2 regions of the Paenibacillus sp. UASWS1643 genome follow, and region 1 is predicted to be linked to the other one. Evidence: predicted binding sites of a transcription regulator. Region 1 holds the regulator's gene; the other holds the start of a gene.
The links. Region 1 encodes Rex, which represses fermentation and respiration genes when NADH is low (regulators of the CRP and FNR family bind a similar motif). Its sites were predicted from a motif close to TTGTGAAATATTTCACAA; they were not measured.
Positions count from the first base shown of each region.

Region 2: FE296_RS17450 (formate/nitrite transporter family protein) is a predicted target of Rex. The motif match lies at 1,801-1,818, and genes of this name have one in related genera.

Region 1 is NZ_VXKZ01000108.1:65,474-70,712, reverse strand. Features, by position in the region: gene FE296_RS14835 (cell wall elongation regulator TseB-like domain-containing protein) at 1-181, opposite strand, end outside; gene FE296_RS14830 (amidohydrolase) at 221-1,528, opposite strand; gene FE296_RS14825 (redox-sensing transcriptional repressor Rex) at 1,515-2,168, opposite strand; gene dinG (ATP-dependent DNA helicase DinG) at 2,382-5,239, opposite strand, start outside.
Region 2 is NZ_VXKZ01000110.1:94,938-100,176, forward strand. Features, by position in the region: gene FE296_RS17445 (FAD-dependent oxidoreductase) at 192-1,553, shown strand; gene FE296_RS17450 (formate/nitrite transporter family protein) at 1,927-2,778, shown strand; gene FE296_RS17455 (molybdopterin-containing oxidoreductase family protein) at 3,219-5,239, shown strand, end outside.

The DNA.
Region 1 (5,239 bases):
AGATGTACTTGCGCAATTCATCATAGGATGTAATGCCCAGTTGCTTCTGTGCTGCCTGTATAGCGAGAGCTTCTTCCTTGCGCTGGTCCTGCGTGACATAGACGTAATAACGCTGAAGTCCAAACAGAATCAGAACCAGTGCAAGCAGCGAAATCCATATCCACTTCTTTTTTTTCTTCAAAAGCCGAACTTCCTTTCCCTATGATGCTCTGTCCTGCAATTAACGAGCAAGCAGACCATCAAATGCCAATTGAGACTCACGCAAAATGCGTTCTTCATCCAGCGTCAGACATTCGCCGTGTTTGACCACTTGTTTTCCATCCACCCATACGTGCTCAACATCTTTGGCAGAAGCCGAGTAGATCGTATGTGAGATCAGGTCTGTATGTGGATAGAAATGTGCCTGTTCAATGTCAAGAGCGATAAAATCAGCCTTCATGCCGACCTCAAGTGCTCCGGTATTGTTCAAGAAAATGGATTTGGCACCGTATGACGTTCCCAGGAGTAACGCTTCGCCTGCTGGCACAGCCGTCGGGTCACCAGATACACCTTTGTGGATCAATGCAGCCAGTCTCATTTCCTCGAACATATCCAGGTTGTTGTTGCTTGCCGGTCCGTCTGTTCCGAGTGACACGGTAACTCCTGCTTTCAGTAACGCAGGTACCCGCGCAACACCGGAAGCGAGTTTCAGGTTACTTCCCGGGTTATGGGATACAGCCACATCATGACGGGCCAAAATTTCAATCTCTTCGTCATTCAGATGCACCGCATGTGCAACCAGGGATGGACGAGAGAAAAAGCCCAGTTTCTCCAGATGTGCCACAGGACGCAGTCCATAATCAGCCACGTTCTGCTCCACTTCACGAAGCGTTTCAGACATATGTGTATGGAGAGGAAGGTTCAGGTCATTCGCGACCTGTACAAGCTTCTCTATGTAGTCAGGAGGGCATGTATATGGGGCGTGTGGCGAGATTACGGTTGTAATGCGACCATCTGCCTGTCCATTCCACTCACGTGCAAACGCTGCCGACTCCTCCAGCTTCCGCAGTTGCTCTTCTTCCGAGCACAGCCCGATTACACCACGTGCCAGTGCTGCTCTAACGCCGGATTGCTCCACAACTTTGGCAACTTGATCCATGTGATCGTACATGTCCAGGAAAGCTGTAGTTCCGCCTTTCAACATTTCAAGCACCGATAGCGAAGTTCCCCAATATACGTCTTGTGAAGTCATTTTCGCTTCCATCGGCCACATTTTTTCCTGCAACCATACTTGCAACGCAAGATCGTCTCCGTGCCCTCTGAGCAACGACATTGCTGCATGACCATGCGTATTGATCAGACCCGGCAGGAAGAACAGTCCTTTTCCATCCACTTTGGTACAATTTTTGTCTCCATCCGGCAATGTCTCACCAATATGCACAATCTTGTCATCCTCAACAACCATGTATCCTTGAACCACGTTCCATGTTGTGCCGCCTTCATTAACGGCAAATTTGCCGTTGTGAATTACCCATCTATTTGTTGTCATCTTCCTCGTCGTCCTTTCCAGTCTCCAAGTAATAGGCCAAACTAAGCAGATCCGTTGTAAAGTCAGCATGGTGAATGCGGATATGCGGCGGTGTTTTTAGAATGGTTGGTGCAAAATTAAGAATCGCTTCGATTCCGGATTCAATAAGCTGATCGGCTACATTTTGGGCTTCCGTATCCGGAACCGTGATAATTCCGATGCGGATGTTTTCTGTTTTAACCGCTTCCGTCAATTCATTCATTGGTTTTACCGTCAAACTGTTAATTTGACTACCAATCTTCGGTCCATATGCATCAAATACAGCAACAATCTTCATGTTGTCTTTCAGATATGCGTTGTAGTTGGACAAGGCTTGACCGAGATTACCCGCTCCTACCAGAGCTACATTAATTTGCTGATCAATTTTGAGAATGTGACGAATTTTCTCGATCAAATAGGATACATCATACCCGATCCCTTTACGACCAAAATCACCGAAGTAAGCCAGGTCTTTACGAATTTGGGCCGGATTCAGATCCAGCCTCTGTCCAAGCTCTTGAGAAGAAACAGTAGCCACCTCACGCTGATGCAACTCGTTCAAATAACGCAAGTATACAGGCAGACGTCGTACCACCGCTTCCGAAATTTTATCCGATTTCATTCTTGCTCCCCCTTACCAAGGCCACGATAAAATAATAGATGAAAAGATGAGCATTCTGTATAAATTCAAAGATAGACGTTGTATACAGAATGCTCCTTGTAATTTAGGTTATAAGTTCTTACGTGCAACTGCTTTAATCGGATACGGAAATATCTAATAAAGTTTAACGCCAAACGATAGTGTCATGCAATGATATAACGAACAAAACAACCATTATTCTTGTTCATTAACAGGTTTTTCCAACCACTCGGTAATTCGTGGAACCATTTGCTCCGTCAGCATATGCTCCATTTTGGGACCAGGCAAAGAATATAAAAAGAATTTACCATAGTACGCTTCAATCACCCGTGTATCATAAACAATGACAATTCCTCTGTCCTTCGCTGTACGCACCAACCGTCCAAATCCCTGCTTGAAACGAATGACCGCTTGCGGCACGGACAGTTTCATGAACGGATTTTTCTTCTGTTCCTGAAGCAACTCACTCTTGGCTTCCACCAACGGATGATTCGGTGGCTGGAAAGGCAGTCGCACAATAGCGAGACAGGTTAGCGCCTCTCCCGGGATATCTACACCCTCCCAGAAGCTGCTTGTACCCAGAAGTACCGTAGCTTTGGCATCTTGGAACCTGCGTGTCAATTTGGAACGACTTCCACTGTCAACGCCTTGCCCAAGCAACGAGATGTCGTTACCAGATAGCGCCTCCTTCAGTGGATCATAGACCTGCCGCAACATCTTGTATGAAGTAAACAGAACCATCATGCGTCCACGCGTGGCAATTGCGGTCTCTGCGAGTGATTGCACCAGCATATTGACAAAGTGCGCATCACCCACACTGCCCTTCACACTCGGGAAATCACGCGGAATCACCAGAAGTGCCTGATCGCGATAGTTGAAAGGTGATGGCAGCATCGACGTTAATAACCGATTATTCTCGGAAGCTTCCTGCAAGCCAAGCTGTTCAATCATGAACTGGAATGACTTATCTACAGAGAGCGTAGCCGATGTAAGCACAACACTTTTCTTTTTATCAAAGAACAAATCCTTAAGTTGTGCACTGACATCTACAGGTACAGCATACAGCTGAAGAGATTTGCTGCGGAACTGACCGCTTGCTTCCATCCAGTACACCGTTTTGACATCATCCATACGCATGAAGAAACGCAGATTCTCCTTCAATGTGGTCAGATCTTTCAGCAGTCCTGTAATGTCCGTGATCAGACTATCCGATTGATAATCATCCTGATCCTCTTTCACCTCAAGCAGCAATTTGTCCCCTTTGCGGACCAAATCCCCCAGAGTCACATAGATCTGGTTCTCCAGATCCTGCAACTCCTGCCATTTCGCAGGTTTCTGAGATGCTTTCAGACGCAGGGAAAATTGCCCCGTCTCTCCCGGTGAAGCATCACTTCGTTCAGGCAACAGACCGAACAAGGCATCGCTCATACGATCCCACAGCTCCTTAACTTCAAGAGCGAGCGGGAACATCTGATCCACCATGGAGCCCCATTGCACCGAATTTTCATGCCCGGATAACTGCGAACGAAGCATAGGCAGCTGACCATTACGACTGTCCTTAAACAGGCGGGTCAGTGTATGAACCAAGGTGAAATATTTCATATGCATTCCAAGATGTTTTCCAGCGACATCCTCCAGATGATGTGCCTCATCGATCACAAGACTCTCATAGGCTGGCAGCAGCTGATGCGCGGCTTTCACATCCGTAAATAATTTGGAGTGATTGGTGATTACGATATCTGACAACCCGGCCTCATGTTTGGCACGATGGTAGAAACATTTGCGGAACCATGGACATGATCTTCCCAGACAAGACTCAGATTCGCTCTGTACCGTCTCCCAGAAGTCCCCTCCGCGTCCGCTAAGGTTAAGTTCCTCATCATCTCCGGTTTCGGTCTGCGTAAGCCAGACAATCATCTGAGCAGCTGTGAAATAATCCTCTTTGGGTGTAGCGAATTCACGTTTATTGATTTTGTGTTCAAACTTGCGCAGGCACAGGTAATGTCCACGTCCTTTGAATACAGCAGCCTTAAACGGGAACGGAACCACTTGAGTCAGCATCGGAATGTCCCGCTCTCTCAATTGCTCCTGCAGGTTGATTGTATGCGTGCTGACCATAACTTTCTGTTCTTGCTTCACACTTTCGTAAATAGCAGGCAAGAGATAACCCAGAGATTTACCAGTACCTGTTCCTGCTTCGATCAAGAGATGTTTCTCTTCATCCAGGGCTTGCCTTACACTGCTGAACATCTGAGTCTGCGCTTCACGCTCTTCGTAATGATCCAGCGTATCCTTCAGATTCTCACGAACCTGGTCCATAAACTGTTCGAAGCTTACACCATCGAGGGGGTTAGCTTCCCGCTCATCGCGTGGTGCACCTATATCAGTCCAATCACTTACATTAAGAGCAAGCTGACGATAATAGGTATGTCCGTCCAGATCCTGAATCGGCTCTGCTTCCTTCTCACTGCGCATTCCGTCCAAAAACCAACCCAAGTCACTGTCTTCTGGTGCAAACAGGTCACTGAGGCGCTGAATCGTTATGAGCGGTAATTCCTTTAACTCATCCAGACACTTGAGCAGCACATAGGCTGTCGCCAGTGCATCACTGTCTGCCTGGTGAGGGCGATCATGTTGAAATCCAAATTCGGAAGACACGTAACCAAGTTGATAAGAACCCAGTGATGGGAATGTAATCTTCAGAAAATCAATCGTGTCCAGAATGCGGCCAGTGAACGGCAAATAACCGCAACGGTCAAGAGCATTCTGCAAAAAGTGAAAATCAAAAGCGACGTTGTGTCCAACAAGCACCACATCATTAAGCAGCGGAACCATCTCCATCATCATCTCTTCGAGTGAAGGAGCGTCCGCCACATCTTCATCGGTAATACCCGTCAACCCCGAAATAAACGGGGGAATCGGTACACCAGGGTTCACATAAGAACTATATATTTGAGTTATGCTGTAGTCATGATCTATGATGGCAAGTCCGGCCTGTATAATCTCACCGTCGGACTGCGTGCCGGTTGTTTCGAAATCCAATACGGCAAATT
Region 2 (5,239 bases), on a different contig from region 1:
AATACAGGGAAATGACCTCCTTCGACAAACTTTTTTTGCACTACCTATTGCAATGTGAAAAAGATCACATTATAATGAGTGTATAAAGTGAAATAAATCACATACACAGTTTCGAACTAGAAGTGAAATATTTCACAACCATAATAACGTTATATTCAAACTCATTTATATACTTCGAGGAGGAACTTTTAATGAAAATCGCAGTTATCGGATGTACACACGCAGGGACCGCAGCCATCGTAAATACCGCCAAATTGTACCCGGATGCTACCATCACCGTGTATGAGCGCAATGACAATATCTCCTTCCTATCTTGCGGCATTGCGCTCTACGTAGGTGGGGTTGTGAAAGACCCTGACGGCTTGTTCTATTCTTCGCCTAATCAACTGGCAGATCTCGGTGTAGTGACCAAGATGCTTCACGAAGTCACAGCAGTCGATGCCAAGGGCCATACCCTTCGGGCTAAAAACCTGCAAACCGGGGAAGAATTTGAAGATACGTTTGACAAACTGATTGTGACAACAGGTTCATGGCCTGTCGTTCCAAAGCTTGAAGGCATTGAGATGGACAACATTCTGCTGTGCAAAAACTACAATCATTCCAACACGATTATCGAAAAAGCTAAAGATGCGAAACGCGTTACTGTTGTAGGTGCAGGATATATCGGTGTAGAGCTGGTGGAAGCTTTCCAAATGAATGGCAAGGAAGTTACTCTAATCGACAGTGTGGACCGGATTTTGAACAAATACCTGGACCCTGAATTCACGGATGCGATCGAAGATACGTTGACTGGACGCGGCATCAAGCTGGCTCTTGGTCAAACGGTACAGAAGTTTACTGGTGAAAATGGCAAAGTGACTAAAGTGATCACATCCAAAGGAGAGTTTGATACCGATCTGGTTATTCTGTGCATTGGTTTCCGTCCAAATACAGAGCTGCTTAAAGGCCAAGTGGATATGTTGCCAAACGGCGCAATCATCGTAGATAAATACATGCAAACGAGTCAAAAAGACGTCTTCGCTGCGGGTGACAGTTGTGCTATTCATTACAACCCAACAGGCAAAGCATCTTACATTCCACTGGCAACCAACGCCGTGCGGATGGGTACACTCGTAGCTCGTAACCTGGTTCGTCCTACGACACCGTATATGGGTACGCAAGGAACATCGGGTATCAAAATTTATGAGCAAAATATCGCGGGTACCGGGATGACGGAAACGTCTGCTGCTGATGAAGGTCTGATTGTTGAATCTGTCGTACTGGAAGACAGCTACCGTCCGGAGTTCATGCCAACGGCTGAGAAACTGTTGCTCAAAGTAGTATATGAGCAGGCTACTCGTCGGATCGTCGGAGCACAGGTGATGTCTCAGGTTGATCTGACCCAATCGATTAATACGATCTCGGTCTGCATCCAAAACAACATGACCGTAGATGAGCTGGCCTTCATCGACTTTTTCTTCCAGCCACATTACAACAAACCATGGAACTTCCTGAACACGGCGGGTCTGCAAGCACTGCCTCCAATAGAAGTAAAAGCACCAGCAATGGTGTAAGGAAGCAGAATAGACGGTTGAACAGCGAGCATGATAAACGCCATAAGAAGATAAGTCATGTTTATCCGTAAATATGAGGTGTACAATAACTGCCAGGATTACGAAACAAGGCGGACGATTATAAAGGAAAAAGAAGACTGGCGAGTATATCGTCAGTCTTTTTTTGGTTTTTTAGCTACAAAAGGCCTTACTATACGCTTGCTGACTTAACTATTCCAAGAATCTTAAAGTATCTTTTTAAACAACATTGTGATAATTTGCACAAAGTTTCACGCAGTACCAAGATACAATTGAAATATGGTATTCAACGCATAAACAATGAAATTCAGGTCGTTTTTCCAAACGATGAACAATGAAGGAGAGGATGAATGATATGGCAGCAAAAACACCTCTTGAGGTTGCACAATATACGGCGCAAACAGGCATGAAGAAGGCTCAATATCCGGTTTCTTCTGTATTGGTGCTTAGTTTTCTGGCAGGGGCTTTTATTGCGCTGGGTTTTCTACTGGATATCCGGGTGATTGCATCCGCGCCGGCAGAGTGGGGAAGTCTGGTTAATCTGATTGGTGCAGCAGTGTTCCCGGTGGGACTAATTATGGTGCTCATCGGTGGCGGTGAATTGCTGACAGGCAATATGATGGCTGTTCCGCTCGCTACGATCGCACGCAAGCTGTCGGTAGGCAGCATGGTGAAGAATCTTACATTCGTAACGATAGGTAATTTTCTTGGAGCAATCTTTGTCGCGTACGCCTTTGGACATGTGCTTGGTCTGACTGGAGAGGGCGTGTATTTGGCTAAAGTAGTGGATATGGCCGGGCACAAGCTGCATGACGGCTTCTTACAAGCTTTCATCTCTGGTATCGGCTGTAACTGGCTGGTCGCGCTGGCTGTGTGGCTATCTTATGCATCGGATACGATGAGTGGCAAGGTACTGGGCATTTGGTTTCCAACGATGGCGTTTGTGGCCATTGGATTCCAGCACGTTGTGGCCAATATGTTTCTCATCCCGGCGGCAATCTTCGAAGGGCATTATTCGTGGGGCCAATATGTGATGAATTTCATTCCAGTGTGGCTCGGGAATCTGACTGGTGGTGCTCTGTTTGTAGCTGCAGCCTACTGGGTGGTGTACCTGCGCCAAACTGAGCCGAAAGTGAAACCGGAGGTAGCAACGTTGATCGAAGCTGTGGAGACGGAGGCCAGAGCGATGTGGAGCAAGCAGGCGTAGCGGAATATAGCCCTACAGTGCATGACTCGATACACGCACATCATATACACATAGAAGTGAAGACGATTCTGACTTTGCTCGGTTCATGGCAAATATGCTGTGATGGAGCAGGTCGGAATCTTTTTTTTGGCGTCCTTATTGGAATTCAACGCAAAATAAATTCGCCATGACAAGGTTCGGGGGAACGAAACCTGTTCATGGCGAATTTCGGGAGTGGTCCATGATATGGCATGAGGAGGAAGTGGGGAAACACTAGCCTAATGCCTTATTTTTAATTTACCCCTGAATTCTGAAGTTGAATCAAACTCAAAAACATTTTTTGAAAATATTTTAAAGCCGCCATAGCGGCGAATATGAAGCAAAAACATACTGTTCTCTTTACGCGATAACCTCGAAGAAGATATGATATAGGGATAGCTTTTAAAGAGGGGAGCCATACGATGATCGATCAGGAGAATGGGGTATTTGCAGCGGTATGCCCGCTCGATTGTCCGGACACTTGTGGTCTGTTACTACATAAAGAGAACGGCAAAATTGTGAAGGTGGCGGGTAATCCGGATCATCCGATAACGAAGGGTGCCATTTGTAATAAAGTCAGAAATATGACCGAGCGGGTGTACCATCCCGAGCGTCTACAATATCCGATGAAACGTGTAGGAGCCAAAGGTGAAGGCAAGTTCGAACGAATCAGTTGGGATGAAGCGATTCGCGAGATTACGACCAAATTCACTGCATTGTCCGAAACCTACGGCCCGGAGAGCATCCTGCCCTACAGCTTTTACGGTAACATGGGCATTCTCGGCGTAGACGGTATGGATCGGCGTTTCTTCAATGCGCTTGGTGCGAGTGTACTGGAGCAGACGATCTGTAATGCCGCTGGAAATACCGGCTGGAAATATACGATGGGGGCCAACCGGGGAACGTTGCCGGAAGATACGGAACACGCGGATCTCATCCTGGTGTGGGGTGGCAATATCGTCAGTACAAATATGCACCAAGTCGTTTTGGCGGAGAAAGCCCGCAAGAAAGGCGCCAAGATCGTCGTAATCGACGTTCATCGCAATCGTACCGCACAGTGGGGTGACTGGTTTATTCCGCTGTATCCGGGCACGGACAGTGCACTGGCGCTAGGATTGATGCATGTGTTGTTCGAACGGGGACTAACGGATGAAACGTTTATGCAAAAGTATACAGTGGGTCATGAGGCACTACGTGATCATGTCCGCAGTTACACCCCTGACCGCGTTGCACGTATTACGGGCGTGCCGGAGGAGACGATTGTGCAGCTGGCCGAACTATACGGCAACGCACAGGCAGCCCATATTCACATCGGCAACGGCCTTCAGCACCATGATAATGGGGGGATGAACGTGCGTAGCGTTGCATGTCTGCCTGCTATTACAGGGCAATGGCTGAAGCAAGGCGGCGGTGCCATTCGCACCAACAGCTACGCGAGCACGAATAGCGACGCGCTCGAACGTCCGGAGCTGCGGCAGAATCCAGAGCCGCGAGTGGTGAACATGAACCGGATTGGTGAAGCGTTGCTGGAAGCAGAGCAGCCAATCCGGGCAATGATGGTTTACTGCAGCAATCCACTGGTGGTGGCACCGGATACCGAGCGGGTGGAGCGAGGTTTTGCACGGGAAGATCTGTTCACGGTTGTACACGATCTGTTCATAACGGATACCGCGAAATATGCAGATATCGTATTGCCAGCCACATCTTCATTTGAAGCGACGGACCTGTACACCTCTTATTGGCATCAGTACGTTCATCTGCAAGAGCCGGTGATTGCACCGATTGGGGAGAGCAAGAGCAATGTGGAACTGTTCTCACTGCTTGGGCAGGCTATGGGGTACGATCCTGCAATCTTCGGAGAAACACCGGAGCAGATGATTAAGGATGCACTCCAGGATACAGGCAATCCTTACATGAATGGAGTTACGTTAGAAGGACTGAAGGAACACCGATTCGTGAAGCTGGATATGACACCACATGCTGCATTTCTGGATCAGCTCCCCACACCTTCAGGCAAAATTGAATTGTATTCAGAGACTATGGAACAGCGAGGGCTTCCGCCGCTCCCTACCTATAGCGCTCTGATTGAAGGATATGATGGGGAGAATCCGGCTGGACCTGCCGATACGTATCCACTGATGTTCCTATCGCCGCCGAACCATAATTTCCTGAACTCCACCTTTGGCAATTCATCCAAACACCAGCGTTTGGAAAAGATGCCTCTATTGCAAATGCACCCTGAGGACGCTAGCCGCAGAAACGTGGAGGATGGAGATGCGCTGGTCGTATGGAATGATCGTGGACGTATGGAACTTACCGCCAAGGTGAGTGAAGCCATGTTGCCGGGAACTGTCATCAGCCAAGGCTTATGGTGGGATGGTGACGGCAAGAAGCAGCGAGCGAATTCACTGACGTCCAATCGGTTGTCGGACATGGGGAACGG